One region of the Afifella sp. YEN Y35 genome, then DNA from elsewhere that is predicted to be linked to it. Evidence: riboswitches for the same ligand, from Rfam matches in the RefSeq annotation. Region 1 holds a riboswitch; each other region holds the start of a gene.
The links. Region 1 has a riboswitch for cobalamin ahead of cobU (bifunctional adenosylcobinamide kinase/adenosylcobinamide-phosphate guanylyltransferase). Riboswitches for the same ligand answer to the same signal wherever they lie in the genome.
Positions count from the first base shown of each region.

Region 2: linked by a shared signal. The riboswitch ahead of ACK8CP_RS08135 (PocR ligand-binding domain-containing protein) and the one ahead of cobU (bifunctional adenosylcobinamide kinase/adenosylcobinamide-phosphate guanylyltransferase) in region 1 are both predicted to bind cobalamin.
Region 3: linked by a shared signal. The riboswitch ahead of ACK8CP_RS18605 (DUF4198 domain-containing protein) and the one ahead of cobU (bifunctional adenosylcobinamide kinase/adenosylcobinamide-phosphate guanylyltransferase) in region 1 are both predicted to bind cobalamin.

Region 1 covers NZ_CP180203.1:983,672-989,760, reverse strand. The annotation lists gene cobN (cobaltochelatase subunit CobN) at 1-1,153, opposite strand, end outside; gene cobW (cobalamin biosynthesis protein CobW) at 1,155-2,189, opposite strand; gene cobU (bifunctional adenosylcobinamide kinase/adenosylcobinamide-phosphate guanylyltransferase) at 2,186-2,716, opposite strand; cobalamin riboswitch at 3,053-3,264, opposite strand; gene ACK8CP_RS04790 (hypothetical protein) at 3,263-3,682, opposite strand; tRNA gene ACK8CP_RS04785 (tRNA-Asn) at 3,773-3,848, shown strand; gene ACK8CP_RS04780 (AzlC family ABC transporter permease) at 4,315-5,058, shown strand; gene ACK8CP_RS04775 (AzlD domain-containing protein) at 5,051-5,401, shown strand; gene ACK8CP_RS04770 (biotin transporter BioY) at 5,428-5,931, opposite strand; gene ACK8CP_RS04765 (energy-coupling factor transporter transmembrane component T family protein) at 5,958-6,089, opposite strand, start outside.
Region 2 covers NZ_CP180203.1:1,710,247-1,716,335, reverse strand. The annotation lists gene ACK8CP_RS08145 (ROK family protein) at 1-253, shown strand, start outside; gene ACK8CP_RS08140 (ABC transporter ATP-binding protein) at 268-1,356, shown strand; cobalamin riboswitch at 1,790-2,002, shown strand; gene ACK8CP_RS08135 (PocR ligand-binding domain-containing protein) at 2,122-3,372, shown strand; gene ACK8CP_RS08130 (response regulator) at 3,365-4,234, shown strand; gene eutJ (ethanolamine utilization protein EutJ) at 4,247-5,095, opposite strand; gene ACK8CP_RS08120 (acetate/propionate family kinase) at 5,106-6,089, opposite strand, start outside.
Region 3 covers NZ_CP180203.1:3,915,984-3,922,072, reverse strand. The annotation lists gene cbiQ (cobalt ECF transporter T component CbiQ) at 1-315, opposite strand, end outside; gene ACK8CP_RS18615 (cobalt ABC transporter permease) at 318-956, opposite strand; gene cbiM (cobalt transporter CbiM) at 953-1,585, opposite strand; gene ACK8CP_RS18605 (DUF4198 domain-containing protein) at 1,601-2,398, opposite strand; cobalamin riboswitch at 2,557-2,770, opposite strand; gene ACK8CP_RS18600 (DEAD/DEAH box helicase) at 2,932-4,539, opposite strand; gene ACK8CP_RS18595 (N-acetylglucosamine-6-phosphate deacetylase) at 4,960-6,057, shown strand.

The DNA of each region.
Region 1 (6,089 bases):
GCCGGCCATCCTTGTTCGGATAGTTCGACAGAACGATGCCGATATGTTTCGCCGCGTTCGGCTTCGTCGAAAGCTGCGCCCAGGCCGCCGCGAGATCGGCGACGAAGGCGACGCGGTCTGCGAGCGGGCGATGCGCCATCGGCCGGCACTGCGTGCGCAGCTCGAACGCTCCCTCTTCCTTGAACGAAATGGCACGGGTGATGAGACGTCCGTCGACCTCCGGGAGCACCACGTTCATGGTGAGATCGGAGGGTGAGAGACCGCGCGGATGTTCACGCCAGATCGCCTCGGACACACCCGCAAAGGTCACCTGAAGAACCGGCCGCCTTCCGCCATCGAGAAAGGTCTCGGCAGACGGATCGCCGGTCTTGCCGAGAGCAAAGGCGGTGGCGTTCAGGATGAGCGCAGGATCGTGCTCCTGAAACAGCCCCATTACGAACTCTTTGTCCGCCGCCGCCTTGAGGCTTGAGACGAAAACCGGAAGCGGCCGCAGTCCCCGTTCGGCAAGAGCCGCAGAAAGCGCTTCCACCGGCGCCGTCTGACCCGATTGCACGAGCGCACGATAGAAGACGATCGCCGCAGTCGGCCCCTCGCCCTCAAACTTCCGTCCGCCCTCGGAAACGCCAAAAGCCGGCACCGTCTTCGGTGGCGGCGGCACCTCGTCATGTCCGAGAAGATGGCCCGAGAACCGCAACGCGTTTTCGAAATTCTCCGCTCCGCCCTCAACGAGATAGGACCAGAGAAGCCGCGTTTCGTCGGCGCCGAGCGTGCCCTCGGCCGCAAGGTCGCCATCCCATTTGGTATCGCCCGGCATCAGCGCCACTTTGGCGCCTGAGCCGCGCGCAATCCGCAGCGTCTCCTCGACGCCGTAGCGCCAATAGCCGACGCCGCCGAGAAGCCGAACGACGATCAGCTTCGCCTCGGCCAGCACCTTCTCGACATAGAGATCGACCGAATAGGGATGCGCGAGCGACATCCAATTGGCGAGCCGAATGGCCGGAAAATCGCCCGCCAGCCGGTTCGCCGCCGCAGCCAACCCGGCAATCTCGGTGTCAGCTGCGGAAAGGATGACGATGTCGCCCGGGCTCTGATCGAGATCGACCGCTTCGGAGGCCGCGTCGAGCCCCCGACTCTGGCCCTTGAAGATATGCAATTCAGCCTCCGAGGGCCTCCGTGACGGCCGCCCGATCGACATCGGACAGGCCGATCACCACGAGCTTCGGCTCGCCCGACGATTCACCGTTGCCGCGGTCGAACCAGCTCTCCAGCCTCTGACCCACAGCCTGGACGACCAGCGGCACCTTTTTGCCGTCGATCGCAAGGCGTCCCTTGATGCGCAGAACGCCAGGCATGGCGAGCGCCTTGGTGATGCGTGCTTCGGCCTCGGCCTTGTCCGGCGCTGTCACGGTGATGCTGAAGGAATCGAAATCGTCGTGCTCGTGCTCCTCGCCTTCCATCTCATGGTGCGAAAGCCGGGTCTCGCTGTCGTCCTCCGCCCCGGCCCCGACGCCCAGGAGCACTTCGGGCGGCACGATGCCATGCGTGGCACGAATGAGCGACGCAGCGACGCGCTTGTCCTCTCCGACGCGCTTTTCCACGCGCAGCATGCCCGCTTCATCGACGAGATCGCTCTTCGACAAGACGATGAGATCGGCGCAGCGCAGCTGATCCTCGAACAATTCCTCGATCGGATCGTCATGATCGAGCGACTGGTCGGCTTCGCGTTGCGCGACGAGCTTCGCTTCGTCGCTCGCCATACGACCGGCCGCGACGGCCTCGGCATCGACGACGGTCACCACCCCATCGACGGTCACCCGGTCGCGGACAGCAGGCCAGGCAAAGGCTTTGACGAGCGGCTGCGGCAGAGCGAGGCCCGAGGTCTCGATGACGATGTGATCGGGCGCCTGGCCGCGTGCGAGGAGTCCCTCCATCGCCGGCAAAAAATCGTCCGCCACCGTGCAGCAGATGCAGCCGTTGGAGAGCTCGACGATATCCTCCTCACCGCAGGCGGGGCTGCCGCAATCGGAGAGAAGCCCGCCATCGAAGCCCGTATCGCCGAACTCGTTGACGATGAGGGCGATTTTTCGGCCGTTCGCGTTTTCGAGGATGTGGCGGATGATCGTCGTCTTTCCGGCTCCAAGGAAGCCGGTGATGATCGTCGCGGGAATGCGTTCCGAAGCGTTTGTCATGAAGGAAGCTGTCCTTTCAGTGCCAGAGGCAGTCCGGCCGCCATGAAGACGACCAGCTCCGCCGAGCGGGCGATTTCCTGGTTGAGACGGCCCTGCGCATCGCGGAAGCGACGAGCCAGGGCGTTATCGGGTACGAGGCCGAGGCCGACCTCGTTGGAGACGAGGACGACGGGGCCGTTCGCCGCGGCGAGGGCTGCGCAGAGCTCGCGCGTACGCACGGCGAGGTCCTCTTCGGCGAACAAAATGTTGGAAAGCCAGAGTGTGAGGCAGTCGACGAGCAGGGCCCGATCCGGCGCGGCCTCGCCGGCAATGACGTCCGCAAGCGCGACCGGCTCCTCGACGGTGCGCCATGCCGGTCCGCGCCGAGCCCGATGTGCGGCGATGCGCTCACCCATCTCCGCATCGTCGTCTGCGGGAGGACACGTGGCGACGTAGACGGGGTTGAGCCCGCTTTCCTCCACGAGGCGTTCCGCATAGGCGCTTTTTCCCGAGCGGGCGCCGCCCAAAACGAGTGCCGTGGTTATCATGAGGATTTCGCGGAGCGTTTCCGCGCCAGGGGCCAGGCCGACGACACGAGCGGTCGGATGCTTACCGTCCTGCCGGTCGCCATGAAGGCCGCATGACCCACGGCCATGCCTTGAACGTGAGGAAACATGACTGCCTCAACGGCAGCGCGGCGAAGATGCGTTTTCTGAAAGATCAGGCGGCGGACACCGCCCGGGCATGAAAGCGAAACCGCTCTGCACGGTGCGCAGATCGTTGGCGATCAATGCGGCGCACCCGGCTCGAACCCTGGATGGAATCGCCGACGGAAATGTTCCGGAACTTTGCATGCTATCCCCTTTGCCGTCCCTCCGACGGCGTTCGAGTTGCCCTGGTCCGGCAGGTCTCCTGGCTTGCGGGTCTCCGCCCTTCTGCGCCTTCCCGTTGCCGGTGGCTTATGCAGGGGGCTCGCCGCGTACAGTTGCGGGGGCAGCTGCGGATGAGGGATCCCGATCTGGGTCATCCCTGTCGCATTCCCTTTTGATCCCCAGGTGCTGTGCACCATTCGGGAACCGGAACCATTTCAAAGACTAAACGGAATCGGAAGACTGTCGCAAGCGCGATTCCGCCGATCGCTCCGTTTCGCTCATGCGTGTATCGCCCGGCGAAACGAACGGTGTCTGCGAATCGATTTTGCCGGCAACGGCCGCCTTCCCATTGCCATTTCCCGCGGGCGCGGCCACGTCGAATCGCCGCGCCACGCCCGGATAACGCGTGTAGATCCACACGGTGAACCGCCGCCGCCAACGCCGCACCGCGGGAATATCGATCGACAACACGATCAGCCCGAGCGGCAGCATCCACAGGCCGAGCACCGGAAGGAAGGCGAAGAGACCGCCGAGAACCAGCAGAATCCCGATACCAACACGCAGAAGCGGGCTGTGCGGCAGAGGCATCTGCCGGCCAAAAAGATGGAGGCGCGAGCGCCGCTTCCTGTCGTTCTTTACCACTTCGGCTTCCTGCCTGTTTTGCATGCGTCAAAAATGGGCTGCGAAAGGATGCTTGCAATGCCCGATGAGTTTGGTATATCGCGCCCCAATTCCCCGGTAGCTCAGTTGGTAGAGCAAGCGGCTGTTAACCGCTGGGTCGCTGGTTCGAGTCCGGCCCGGGGAGCCACCTTCCTTCTCTTCTCATCGCACGATCTCGTCGAAACCGTGTCTTCACGGTGGGTGCCAAAAACTGTGAGCACCCGGACCGGCTTGGCCAGGGCAACGGCGCTTGGCCACGCACAGGCCACTCCCGCCTCCATCGACGCGAAGAAGATCTGAAACGATCGCCGTTCGACCTCGAAGGCGGGGTTCACCAGGCGATTCGCAACGCGCCCAGCCCCGCGCAGGATCAGACGTCTCCACGCAGCAGCGGATGCGCAGAATGCGATCGAACGCAGAGAGATTCGCGACGGCCGCTTACGCGCCATCAAAGTTGAAGCGAAAGCAACCTGATTGTTACCATATGTATCGGCGCACGCTATCGTGCCGAAATGAAGTCTATTCATTTCGATTGGTTTTTCTGGACACAATATACAAGCTGGAATAAAGGGATGGCCGATATTCTACATTGAGATACGCCCTCCCCCGATGCAATGACAGACTCCCCAAACCTCTCCAGCGACGAAGAGGCGTCCGCAGGACACGTTTTCCGTATCGCCGTCGGCGACGCTCTCGTCGTGATTCTGACTTTCCTCGTGATGTTCATGGGCGTCGGCCAGCTCAGCGCTGAAGCCGGTCTCAACGCCGTGCAGACCGCATTGATGACCAGCCTCACGGTCGCCGCGCCCGCTCAGGCTGCCGCCATGCAGATCCTGACGAGCGAGGGCGCAACCGCCGGCGCCTGGGCCGCGGCCGTCGTCGCCGTCATCATCGTCAATCTCCGCTTCATCGTCATGGTCGCCTCGGTCCTGGCGCGCTTGCCGGAGACGACATTCTGGCGCGCTTTGGGCGGCGTCGGGCTGATTTCGGCGAGCTCCTTCGCCGTCATCCTCCCCCGCCTCATGGAGGAGCCGCCTCCACGACCGATTCTCTATTGCGGCATGGTCGGAGGCATGTGCTCGCTCTCCGCCGTCATCGGCGCCGTGACCGGCCATCAGCTCGCAGCCTCCGTGCCGGTCATCGTCGGCGCGACTTTGGGCGCCATGATCCCGATCTATTTCGCCACGCTGATCGCCCGCCAGAAGAAGCTGCGCCCGTTGATGGTGAACGCTCTCTTCGGCGCACTTCTCGTGCCGCTCGGCGTGCCCTTCATGGGCGCATCCGCGCTCCTCGTCCTGCCCCTCATCGTGGCAGGCCTCAGCATGCTGGTCGATCAAGGAAAACAAGGAAATGCCTGACGTTCTCTCTCACTGGCAGCTTTGGGCGGTGGCGGCCGGCGCCGGCCTTGGGACACTGCTGTTGCGGCTCGTGCCGCTGTTTGCCCGAGAGGCGATCGGTGGCGAACGCATCCGCGAATTCTTCGACCGGGCAGGCTACGGCATTCTGGGCGGCATCGTCGCGACATCGGCTTTGCGCTCAGGCCAGGGCCTGTTTCACGGCGCACCCCTCGTCGGGTCGGTGGTCGCTATCGTCTGCGTGGTCATCGCCTTCACGATCGCCGTGTGGAAGGGCGGCACGATCGTGCCGACCCTCATCGGCCTTGCGGGTTTCGTGGCGGCCGGCCTCCTCTATCTCGGCTGACCGCCCTATTCGCGCAAACGCACCGTCTAGGCCGTCCGCTGAATGATCGGATAAGACCGCTTCACGGAAACCGCGATAATGGCGGCAAGACCGGCTTTGACGAGGTCACCCGGAATGAAGGTCGCCGAGGCGATCGCGGTCTTCGTCAGCGGCAGGCCGACATTGACCGCGGTCCACGGGATACCGATCGCATAAAGAACCACGATGCCGCCGAGCGCGCAGAAGACGAACGAGGTGACCACATTGAGTCGGTTCCAGCCCCATTCGTGCAAAAGACCGACGGCGAAGGCAGCCGCGACCCAGCCGAAGAGGTAGCCGGCGGTCGGACCGAAGAAGACGCCGAGACCGCCGCGACCGGCGGCAAGGAGCGGCAATCCGACGGCGACGAGCGCGAGGAAGAGCAGGATCGACAGCGCCCCCCGACGCGCACCGAGGATGGCACCAGCCAGCATCGGCCCCATCGACTGAGCCGTGATGGGCACGCCGATCAGCGGCAGCATCACCGGCGGGAAAATCCCCAGCGCAGCCATGAAGGCTGCGAACAGGGCGATATAGACTATGTCTTTAGTTGTGGTTCCGCGTCGTTGCATGACATCCTCGCATTGGACGTATTCGGTTCCAGGACGAAGCGCGGCGGCAGCTCGCCTTCGTCGCCGGAGTGATCACTGTAGGGTGAGCGCGCATCGAT
Region 2 (6,089 bases), 730 kb from region 1:
GATCAATCTCACCGCCATCGAGCTTTGCGTCGTCGGCGGGGGCATTTCGCTCGCCGGAGGCTTTCTGCTGGACCGTATCCGTCGCCACCTTCGGGCAAACACCTGGCCGTATCTGTTTGATGATGCCCGGATCTTGGCGACCGAGCATGGTAACGATTCCGGCCTCATCGGAGCTGCGGCCATGGTGCGCCGCCGTCTCAATCCTGTGGCGGGCGAGAACGTCCCCGTCATCAAACCATCGGCATTCGGTTGAACGAGGTGACCGCCATGGCCCGAGAGCTGCAAGTTGAACTTCGAGGCGTGCGTAAGAAGTTCGGGGCCGCGGAGGTGATCCGCGGTGTCGACCTTGGTGTCGAGCCCGGAGAATTCGTCGTCTTCGTCGGACCGTCTGGATGCGGGAAGTCGACGCTCCTGCGCTTGATTGCGGGGCTGGAGGAGATCACCTCCGGCGACCTTTTGATCGAGGGACGTTCGGTGAAGGATTTGTCGCCTGCCAAGCGTGGCATCTCGATGGTGTTCCAGTCCTACGCGCTCTATCCGCATCTGACCGTGGAAGAGAATATGGGCTTCGGCCTGAAGCAGGCGAAGGTCGAGAAGTCGGAGATCAAGCGGCAGGTCGCGGAAGCGGCGGAAATGTTGCGCCTGTCGGAGCTTCTCCAGCGCAAGCCGCGGCAATTGTCCGGCGGACAACGCCAGCGCGTCGCCATCGGTCGTGCGATCGTGCGCGATCCGAAGGTCTTCCTGTTCGACGAGCCTTTGTCCAACCTCGACGCAGCTCTGCGCGCCCAGATGCGCATCGAGATCGCGCGCCTGCATCGCGACATGGACGCCACGATGATCTACGTCACGCACGATCAGACCGAGGCGATGACGCTGGCCGACCGCATCGTGGTGTTGAACGAGGGGCTCATCGAGCAGGTGGGCACGCCGCTCGAACTCTATGGCAAGCCGAAGACCCGTTTCGTGGCGAGCTTCATCGGCAGCCCGCAGATGAACTTCCTGCCGGTGCGCGTCGCCGGAGCGTCGGAGGGAGGCCCTTGCCTCAAGCTCCCGAACGGGGTCGAAATGGCTTTTCCGGAAGCGCCGGCGGCGGCGATCGATCGGGAGGATGTCGTGCTCGGCATCCGCCCGCATGAGATCAAGTTCAGCCGCGAGAAAACCGAAGGTATTGCGGCCGAGATCGTCGTCGTCGAGACTTTCGGCAACCACACGCTTCTCTATGCCAATATCGGCGAGGATGATCTCGTGACCGTCGAGACGGCTGGGATCAGCGATGTGACGACGGGCGAGCGCGTTTGGCTGAGTTTCGATCCCGCCCATTGCCATTTCTTCGACGGGGATGGTCAGGCTCTATAGTTCGGGCCGAGGCTTTGACGGCATCGGCCACCCCCGTGCTCGAAGGGGTGGCCCGGAGGAGGCGACCCCGAGGAGGTTGCTGGACGGCACACGGGCAGTCCGCCTCTGTTGCAGAAATCCTGTACTGAAAGGCGCTATCCGTCTCGCGGGGTGGTGCCGCTGAGGCCAGGCGAAGAGGGTGTCGAGGCCCGGCAACGTGCGGCATTATGGCCGGATCGGGGCGCGAGCGCCTGTAGAAATCGTCATACATCGAAGTATTATTCTCCAATTCCGATGTAAATATTACGAATATTGGAGCTTCGAATGGCCGTTTTATGGCAGATAGCAACCTGCGCGCGCTAAAAATAAACCGAAGATAGAATTTTCTCCTATTGCCGGTGGGTAACGAAAGCGTTAGCGGCCCTGCCGACTTGACATAAGCCGCCGTTGGCGCCAGTAAAAGCCTGTTACCGGTTTCCGAGCGTGAGAGCGCGAGGATGAAAAGGGAATACGGTGAGGCGTACCCAAAAGGGGCCGAAACCGTAGCTGCCCCCGCAACTGTGAGCGGAGAGCAGGGCTGGGAGTGCCACTGGCGCGTGAGCGCTGGGAAGGTAGCCCTTGCTTGGTGCCGCGAGCCAGGAGACCTGCCGGTGATGTGCGTCGGGCTGTGTGGGCTGTCGGCGTACAACGAGGGATGTCGGGGTCTGCATCCAGCGACGAAAATCACGGCGGGCAGCGCTTGCGCTTGCTTGTCATCTTTCGGCGTTGGGCAGGTCGGTCATCCTGATGGAAGAGCATTTCCCAACTCATAAGTGGCGGATCCAGGACTTCGTCGACGTTCCGACGTTGCAGCGGATCCAGGACACTTTTGCCAAGGCCATGGATATGGCCGCGGTGACGGTTGATCGCGACGGGGTGCCCGTCACCAAAGCGAGCAATTTCCAGCCTGTGTGTCGTTTGATGCGCTCCACCCCCGAAGGGTTGCGGCGTTGTCATGCATGCGATGCCTGCGGGGGGCTCGCCGCCTACCGCTCAGGCCGGCCGGCGACTTATGTCTGCCATGCCGGGCTCGTCGACGTCGCCGCGCCGATCATCATCGAGGATGAATATCTCGGCTGCCTCTTGTGCGGCCAGGTGATGCTCGAAGACGAGCGCGAGCGCACGATCAGCAACGTGCTCGACCGAAACCATTCTCTCGGCATTGCTCCGGCAGAGCTTGAGGAAGCCGTCTATGCCATGCCGGCGGCCGATCGAGATCGCCTCGATTCCGCCGTCGAGATGCTGATGCTGGCGGCGAGCCACATCATCGAGATTGGCAAGACGAACCTGATCCAGGCGCGCCTCCTCAAAGAGGTGAAAGCCAAAGCCGCCACGGAAAAGGCGCTGCAGGATGCCCAGTTGCGGGCGTTGCAGGCGCGCGTCAATCCGCATTTCCTGTTCAATTCGTTGACGCTCATTGGCTACACGGCCTTCGAGGAGAAGGCGGTGAAGACCGAGGAAGTCGCTTACATGCTGAGCGACATCCTCCGCTACAGCCTGCGCAATCTCGCCACTTCGGTGCCGCTCAGCGAAGAATTCGACATGATCGAACGCTGCTTGCGCCTCCACCAGCTTCGCTTCGGCGACCACCTGAGCATCGAAGTCGATCTCGACGAAAGCCTGCGCAATTGGCCGGTCCCGTGCATGGTTCTGCAGCCGCTTGCCGAGAATGCCATCGTGCACGGGGTGGAAGCGCTCTCGCGGCCGGTTCGCGTGCGCGTCTCGGCGCGGAGGGTGGACGATCGCGGCTTGATCGAGGTCTATGACAACGGCGCGGGGATGAGCGAGGCTCAGGTCGCCGCGCTCAACAACGATCGTTGTGTCCTGCAGCAGGCGGAGCGCAGCCGCGCGGCTCTCGGACTGCAAAGTGTCATCACCCGGCTCGACAGCGAGTACGGCAACGACTTCGATCTCAAAGTAACAAGCAGATTGAATGAGGGAACCCGAATTGAGCTTTCCTGGCCACTCGGCGACTATGCGCAGCTTGAAAATGCTTGAGCTCGCACGCACTGAGCGTTTTGCGTCCATGTTTCAAGGCGCTTTTCAGCAGGAGTCCTCGGTTCGGCCCGGCCTCCTGGTGGCCGACGACACGCCCATCATTCGCTCGACGGTCAGCCGCGTCGTGGCGGCTGAGGCGCTCGACTTCGCCAATGTCTGGGAGGCCAAGAACGGCTCCGAGGCGGTGGAGCTGGCGCGGCGCGAGCGGCCAGAACTCATTCTGATCGACATCAAGATGCCCGGCGTGGACGGGTTGGAAGCGGCCGCGATCATCAAGGCCGAGCTGCCGCGCACCCGGCTCATCTTCCTCACGGCTTATGATGAATTTGCCTATGTGCAACGCGCTCTCAAGATCGGTGCGCTCGACTATCTTTTGAAGCCGATCCGTCCGGCGAAGCTTGGCGAATTGTTGCGGAAGCTCCACGGTGAGATTTGCACGGAACTGAGTGCATCCTCGTCCGCCGCCGATGCGGAGATCGCGCGGGACGTGACGTCGGCTGCCACGCCCTGTGCGCCGGAGAGAGATCCGGTCAAGCGTGCGATCGCCTTCATTTCCGAAAACTATGCCGATGAAAACATGTCGCTCTCGGCTGTCGCCAACGTCGCGCATCTCAGCCCGTCGCACCTTGCGCACCGTTTTCGCGAATGTGTCGGCATCAGCTACAAGCAGTTTCTCACCGAGAAGCGCATCGAGGCGGCCAAAGATCTGCTCTTGACGACCGACACGACCAACGAAGCGGTCGCCGAGCAGGTCGGCTATGCCAACGTCACCAATTTCTATCGCCTGTTCCAGCGCGAGACGGGGATGACGCCGGCGCAGTTCCGCCGAAGCGAGAAGGAGCCGGCGTCCGACGCGCAGTGATCGCGGGGCCGCCTATTTTTGAAGCGGCGCGCTTTTTTTGTCTTCGCGATCATGCATGGCGATGCCAATCGGCGTCACGAACATCGGGTGAGACGGCAGCTTCGTCGGGATTCCGGTCATCTCGGCCACGATGTCGGCCATGCCGGGCATCCCGCTCGTGCCGCCCACCAGATGGATGGTCTTGACGTCGTAAGGGGCGATGTGGCGGGCAACGATGCTGCCGACCTTCTGCATCACCGGTCTGACCAGCGGATAGAGTGAACGGGCCCTTTTCGGGTCTTTCTTGATGTCCTCCGCTTCCTCGAAGGAAACGCCGAGAGCGCCTGAGATCACCAGCGTGAACTGGGTCCCGCCGGTCGCCTCGTCGGCGGTGTAGACGACTTCGCCATCCTTGAAGATCGCAACGCCCGTCGTGCCGCCGCCGACGTCGACCACCGCCCCGTCCTTGATCTGCAGGAGGGCATTGGCCGCTGTCGGCTCATCGACGAAATGCTCGCATTCGAGCCCCGCACCGATGACGACATTCTGCGTTGCCTTCACCTCCGCCGGCGCAACGCCGGGAGGGTAGGAGGTCGCCGCACTCTCGAGCGCGAAGCCGAGATCCGCCTCCACCTCAGCCTTCATGCGTGAAAGGATCTGCATGGCGCCGATGAAATCCACCACGAGGCCGTCCCGCACGATCTGCGCGAACTGATACCGCCCGGCGAGAGGCTGTCCGTCCTCGTCGAGGACGACGAGAACGGTGTAGGCCGTGCCGAGATCGACCCCGACATGGACGCGGCCCTTGTACCCCTGTCGGGCCGGCGTCTTGTTGAAGACGCTGACCGCACGGGCGAGGATGTCATCGGCGTGGCTGTTCATCGTTTCTGCCTCACGCGGCTTCCGCTCGGGTCTTTTCGGTCAGGCGGAGTGTGTCGATGGCGATCATCTTTTCCTCGTCGGTCGGGACGACCATTGCCGCCGTCCTGGAATCGCGGGTGCTGATCCGCCCGTCGTCGCCCGGCGCCTCGTTGGCGTCGCTATCGATGGCAATGCCGAGAAAGCCGAGCTTCTCGCAGATTCGCGCCCGCATCGAGGGGCTGTTCTCGCCGATGCCTGCGGTGAAGACCAGCGCATCGAGCCCGCCCAAGGCGGCCGCATAGGATCCGATATATTTCCGCGTCATGTAGGCGAACATCTCGAGCGCGAGCTCGCAACGGTCGCAGCCACCCTCGGCGCGTTCCTCCACTTCCCGCATATCGTTGCTGATGCCCGAGACGCCGAGGAGGCCGCTCCTTTTGTAGAGCATGGCCTCGATATCGCCGAGGCTCATGCCGAGTTGCTTGTTGAGATAGAAAATCAGCCCCGGATCGACGTCGCCGGAGCGTGTGCCCATCATCACGCCGGAAAACGTGGCGAAACCGATGCTCGTATCGATCGAGCGTCCGTTCTCGATCGCGTCGATCGTGACGCCGTTGCCGAGATGGCAGATGACCATTTTGAGCTCATCCACCGGTTTGCCGAGCATGTCCGCCGCCTTCTGATTGACGAAGCGGCACGACGTTCCGTGGAAGCCGTAGCGACGAATCCGGTGCTCGCTATAGAGCTCGTAGGGCAGGGCGTAGACATGCGCATATTCGGGCATGGTCTGGTGGAAGGCGGTGTCGAAGACGACGACCTGCGGTACGTCCGGCAGCAACTTGCGCGCCTCCACGATGCCGACGAGATTCGGCGGGTTGTGAAGCGGGGCGAGTGGGACACACTCTTCCAGCTTGGCGATGACTTCGTCATTGATCACCGACGATTTGACGAAGGTGTCGGCGCCGTGAACCGCGCGGTGGCCGACCGCCGTGACCTCGCTGATGTCGTCGATGAC
Region 3 (6,089 bases), 1.2 Mb from region 1:
AAAGCCGAAGACGGTGAACATCGCATCGCCCGGCACGGTGAAGGGCAGCATGGCGATCAGGAAGATGATGAAGCTGTCCATCATCGCCATGCGCTTGAGCGTCCGCGCGACCGGCAGCCGCGCCGACAGCATCAGGAAGAACGCCGCCAGAAGCCCGGTCGCCAAAACGGCGAGATCCTGCAGGCTCACCATCACGATGGCGAAGGCGACAGCAACGACGATGCGGGTGCGCACGTCGATGCCATCGATCAGCGTGCCCTTGGCTTCGCCCGTATCGGTGAGCGCGCGCCGTCCGGCTGAGAGAACGTGGCTCATCGTCAGGCCGCCGTCATCTTGCGCCGGGCCGCGATATAGAACGCGACGCCGAAGATGCCGAAGATATAGCCGATCCCACCGAGGATGCTCTGCATGTCGTGCTTCTCCTTATAGGCGTCGATATCGCGCCGGAGCGGGATCACCTGCTTCTGCACCGCCTCGGTGATCATCTCGTGCTGGGCTTCAAGAAGCGCGGCGAGGTCGACGCCGGAGCTCTGGGCGGTCGTCCCAACAGCGCCGTCGCCGGAAGACGCCGGCTCGGCGGCACCGGCCGCAGCTTCGGCAGCGACCAGCGCCGGCGATGAGGCCTCCGCACCGCCGATCTCCGGCAGCTCCTCGGCCGACATCCGCACCTGCGCCACATGGCCCGCGCCGAGATTGGCCTTGAAGACGAGCGGCACCGCCTTTTCGGGCTTGTAGGTGAAGGCTCCGGTCTCGTCGGTTACCGCCTCGCCGAGCTTGTTGCCGTTGTCGTCGAACACCTCGACCGTCGCATCGCTCGCCATGTCGCCATTGGAAAAGCCGACCTCGCCTTCCACGACATCGCCGGACGCATAGACCGACGCGATGACCTTGTGAGCGAGAGCCTGCGGTGCGGGCAGAAGAGTCAGAAAAACAAGGGCTGCGCAGAGCTTTCTCATAGCGCGACCTCCTCGGCAGCGGACCGATTGAAAGTGGCGAAAAGCTCCGGCTTGACGCGGCGGGCGAGAACCACGGCCGCCCCCGTCACCAGCGCTTCGATGATCATGATCGGGATATGGGCGAAGAAGACGAGCTTGGCGGCCGGGATGAATTCGTCGCCGGACAGCGCCAGAGCGATCGCGACGAAGGCCGTCGTCAGCGCGATCGCGAGCCCCCCGCCGATGGCGCCTGAAATCGCGGCGACCGTCAGCGAATTGGAGGCGATCCCCCGCCGGCACAGATAATAGACGATCACCGCCGGCAGCGCGATGTTGAGCGTATTCACCCCGAGCACGGTGAGCCCTCCGAAGCCGAAGAACACCGCTTGCAGAAGAAGCCCGACGAACAGCGCCGGGAAGGCGGCCCAGCCGAGCACCAGCCCGGCCAGACCGTTCATGATGAGATGGACGCTGGAGGGACCGATCGGAACATGGATGAGCGAGGCGACGAAGAACGTCGCGCTCAACACCCCGGCGGCCGGCATCTTTTCCGCCGTCAGCGATTTGAGGCCGAGCGCGATGCCCCCGGCCGCCAGCACCGCTCCCCCGATGACGACGTCATTGGCGAGAGCTCCGTCGACAATATGCATCGATCCCTCCTGCCGTCACTCGACGTCGTAGGCGCGCACCCAGATGACGGCGTCCTGCGAGAGCTCTTTGCCCTCGAACTCCGTCTTCGGACCCGTACCGAGCGCGGCAAAGCCCCAGAACCCGGCCTTCGGGACGCCGAAGGTGAAGTAGCCGTTCTCGTCGCTCATCGCGACGACGGCACCGCCCGGCATCGGCGAGGCTTTGGGTTCGGTGGGCTTGTTCTCGTCCATGGAGGGCTCGGCCGCCATGTATTCGACTTCGATCTCGGCGCCTGCGACCGGCTTGCCTTCCGACAGGACGCGCCCCGTGAAGGTGGAGCCGGCCAGAATGTTGGTCGGGCGATCGAGCGGCACGATTTCCGTCGCAAGCTCTTTGGGCTCGGCCCAGTCGGTCGGCAATTGCGCCCGGTTCAGATAGGCCTTGGCGATCTGCTGGATGTAGATGTCCTCGCTCTCCTCGTAATAGGGCTGAGGCACGACGACGAGCGTGTAATCGCCGGCGCGCTTGGCCGGCAGCGTGGCATCGAAGGCCTGCGCGCTGTTTTCGAGCCCCTCGAAGGAGATCGGCTTGAGGCTGTCCTTGAGATCGATCTTCTTGCCGCGGAAGACGGCGTAGAACTCTTCCGGCGCGCCCATATCCATGACATGGCCGTTCTCGAAGGGGTGCCAGAAGATCAGCTTCAGCGGCACGTCGCCCGGCTCGGCGAGGTTCACCTCGGGCGTATAGATCAGCTGAAAATGCGCTTCGGCTGCGGCGGGAAGAAGGAACGCCGCCGATGTGAGGGCGGCACAGGCAAACTTACGAAGTTTCATTCGTATCGTCTCTCCAATGACTGTGGCGGACGAACCGCGACAGCGATGCGGAAAGGACGATCGGGGTTTTGGCGTGGATTGGGCGCAAATGGGATTCCTGGCGCCGTTCCACCGCCAGACGCTCACCCCGGCGTCCGTTGCGGTGCGGCACCGGTGGCCCGGCGTCGCGCGTCAGCGGCAGGTCTCCTGGCTTGCGGGTCACAGCGTGGCTTCGTCTTCCCAGCGCATATGCGCCAGTGACATGTTGAAGCCCTGCTCGCCGCTCACAGTTGCGGGGGCAGCCACGGTTTCGGTCCCTGCTGGGTACGCCTCACCGTGTTCCCTTTTAATCCGGTCGCTTTGCGTCCGGAAACCGTTGACGCCCCATCTGCCGGCGAATGGCCATAATTGTCAATGCCGTGCACGTTGAGCAGCTATGCCCGGCACGACTTTCCTTTGCCGGCAACGCACGACGCCGAAGGGCGCCCGACGGCACAAAAAAGGCCGACCGCACATGGCGGCCGGCCCTCTCAAAATCAAACGTGTTCAGGCGTTCAGCGCGCGGCGACCTGCTTGTCGCCGGCCCCGGTTTTTGGCTTGCCGCTTTTGCGCAGCATCCGTTCCAGACCCGCCTGGGCGCCCTCGTTGCCGCGGCCGCCGTCGCGGCGGGCCCCGTCACGCCGGCCATCCGCGCCACTTTTGCGGCTCTTGGGCGCGCCGCCCTCCGCCCGCTTGGCCGAACGGCCTCCTTCGGCACCTTCCGGCCTGCGGTTGCGTCCGCCTTTCGGGGCATCGCCGTTGCGGCCTTCATTCCGCCCGTCGCTCCGCCCTTCGTTGCGCCCCTCGGAGCGAGCTTCGAAGGCCGCGGGTTTGTTGCCCGAGCGCCGGCGGTTGCGTGAGGGAGAAGTGCGCTTGCCGGGCTGGCGTGATCTTTCGTCGCGCCGCTCGCCCGCCTGCTGGCGCACGCCTGCAGACGGCGCCTCATCGGTTTCGCCGACCACCTCGGCTCCGGCCTGGGTCGCGACTGCCTCGCGCCGAGGGGCAGCGCCATGCGCATCGATCCTCTTGCCGATCAGCTTTTCGATGTCGCGCAGAAGACCCCGCTCGGAATGATCGCACAGCGAGATCGCGATGCCGCTCTTGCCGGCGCGCGCGGTCCGCCCGATGCGGTGCACATACGCCTCCGGCACGTTCGGCAGCTCGAAGTTGACGACATGCGAAACGTCGTCGATGTCGATGCCGCGCGCCGCGATATCGGTGGCGACCAGAACGGACACACGGCCGTTGCGGAAGGCACCGAGTGCCTTTTCGCGCTGATTCTGGCTCTTGTTGCCGTGGATCGCCGCCGAACGCAGCCCAGCCTTGTCGAGATGCTGGCTGACGCGGTCGGCCCCGCGCTTGGTGCGCGTGAAGACGATCGCCCGCTCCATATCGGCCGTGCCGAGAAGATCGACGAGCATGTCGCGCTTGCCGGCACTCGCCACGTTGATGACGCTTTGTGCGATCTGCTCGATCGGGCGCGACACCGGGGCGACGGAGATTTCCGCCGGCTGATGAAGAAAATCGCCTGCGAGCTTGCGGATCGCCGGCGGCATCGTCGCCGAGAGAAGAACCGTCTGACGCTCGCGCGGCATCTTCGCCAGGATCTTGCGGATCGCCGGCATGAAGCCGAGATCGAGCATCTGATCGGCCTCGTCGAGCACGACGATGTTCGTCTGGTCGAGGCGGACGGCGCCGGTCTGCATATGGTCGAGAAGACGGCCAGGCGTCGCGATGATGAAATCGACACCGCGCGACAGGGCCTTCACCTGCGGCCCGGGCCGGGCGCCGCCGATGACGACCGCCGACGACATGTTCACGAAGCGCCCATAATTGCGCACGCTGTCGGCGACCTGCTGGGCAAGCTCGCGCGTCGGCACGACGATGAGGGCATGGCATGTGCGCGGTGCGGCCGGCACCATGGTGCGGCTGAGCTTGTCGAGCAGCGGCAGCACGAAGGACGCCGTCTTGCCGGTTCCCGTCTGCGCCGTGCCGAGAAGATCGCGGCCGGCAAGCATGGTCGGGATGACCTGCGCCTGAATCGGAGTCGGATTGGTATAGCCTTCGGCGGCGACGGCACGAAGGATGGGCTCGGCGAGGCCGAGTTCATTGAAAAGTGTCAATATGAGCTTTCTCGTCGCGGCCAGCCTGAGACGGCCGGCGCGAGCTGTGTCACTTGGTTTTGGAAGCCTGCGTAGATCAGCTGCCGGGAGCTTACGCCTCAACGGGCGCCTTCGGGGCAACGATCGATACGGAAAGTTGCTTGTGACCACCGACGGCGACGAACGCCTCTACGCGCGGGGTCATCACGCCCCTTGAACCACGCCTTGCGGCAATTGGCAACCGCAATCGCGTTCCCTGCCGCCGAAGCTTGCATGAGCGAGGCATGTGGGGCGGCCGCTTCTCTTGCCGGCACCCGCCGGCGCGCGTATCTCCGGTCCGTTCGCGCGCCGGCCGGACAGAGCGCCCGTGCCCTCGGCATTTCGCAGCCTCCGCACCGGCTGCCCATCGGCTTCCGCCGGCCTTTCAGAGGATCTCGTCTCGTGACCCGCCTTATCGCTCCGACCCGACTTTGGAAGGATGGCCGCTTTGAGACCGGCCTTGCCGTGGAGATCGAGGCGGGCGCGATCGCCCGCATCCGGCCACTTGGCCCGCATGAGACGCCCGACCTCGCGCCCCATCTTCTCGTCCCCGCCCTCACCGACCTTCAGGTCAACGGCAGCGGTGGAATCATGCTCAATTCCGATGCAAGCCCCGCCGCGATCGAGACGATCATCGCGGCCCAGCGCCGCCTCGGCGTCGGCTTCCTGATGCCGACCCTCATCACCACCACGGCCGAACGCATGCGCGCGACCGCCGAAGCGGTAATCAAGGCCTGGGGCATGCCGGGTCTCCTCGGCCTGCATCTGGAAGGCCCGCACCTCAACCCGGAGCGCAAGGGCACCCACGACGCCACCCATATGCGGCCGATGGATCGCGCCACCCTGACAATCTTGGAACGTCTTCGCGCCGCGGATATCCCGGTCATGCTGACGCTCGCGCCGGAAGTCGTCCCCCCGGACCTCATCCGTGAAATCGCGGCGATGGGCGTCGTCGTTTCAGCCGGCCACAGCGCCGCCGATGCTGCGGAGACGGAGGCTGGCCTTGCCGCCGGCATTGCCTGCTTCACGCATCTCTACAACGCCATGCCGCCCATGACCTCGCGCGCACCCGGCCTCCTCGGCACGGCGCTCGCGAGCGACGCCTATGCCGGCATCATCGTCGACGGCCATCATGTCGCCTGGCCGATGGTCGCGATCGCCTGCCGCGCCCGCCCGGTCAGAAACCGCACCTTCCTCGTCTCCGACGCCATGGCAACGGTCGGGGGGCCCGACCATTTCGTCCTCTATGGAGAGGAAATCCGCGTCCGCGACGGGGCCCTCGTCAATGCGGCGGGCGCTCTTGCCGGCGCCCATGTCGACCTTCTCACCTGCCTCAGGAACGCCGTCTTCCATGTGGGCCTGTCGCTCGAAGAGGCCGTCGCCATGGCGACCGACATCCCGAACGCGGCGATGCGGCTCGTCCCTCCGGCCCTCGAGCCCGGCCGCCCCGTCGCCGAAATCCTTGCCCTCGATACGAACCTGACCCGGATCGACATCTGAGGTGCTGCCGCACCGCTGACATGATCGCGCGC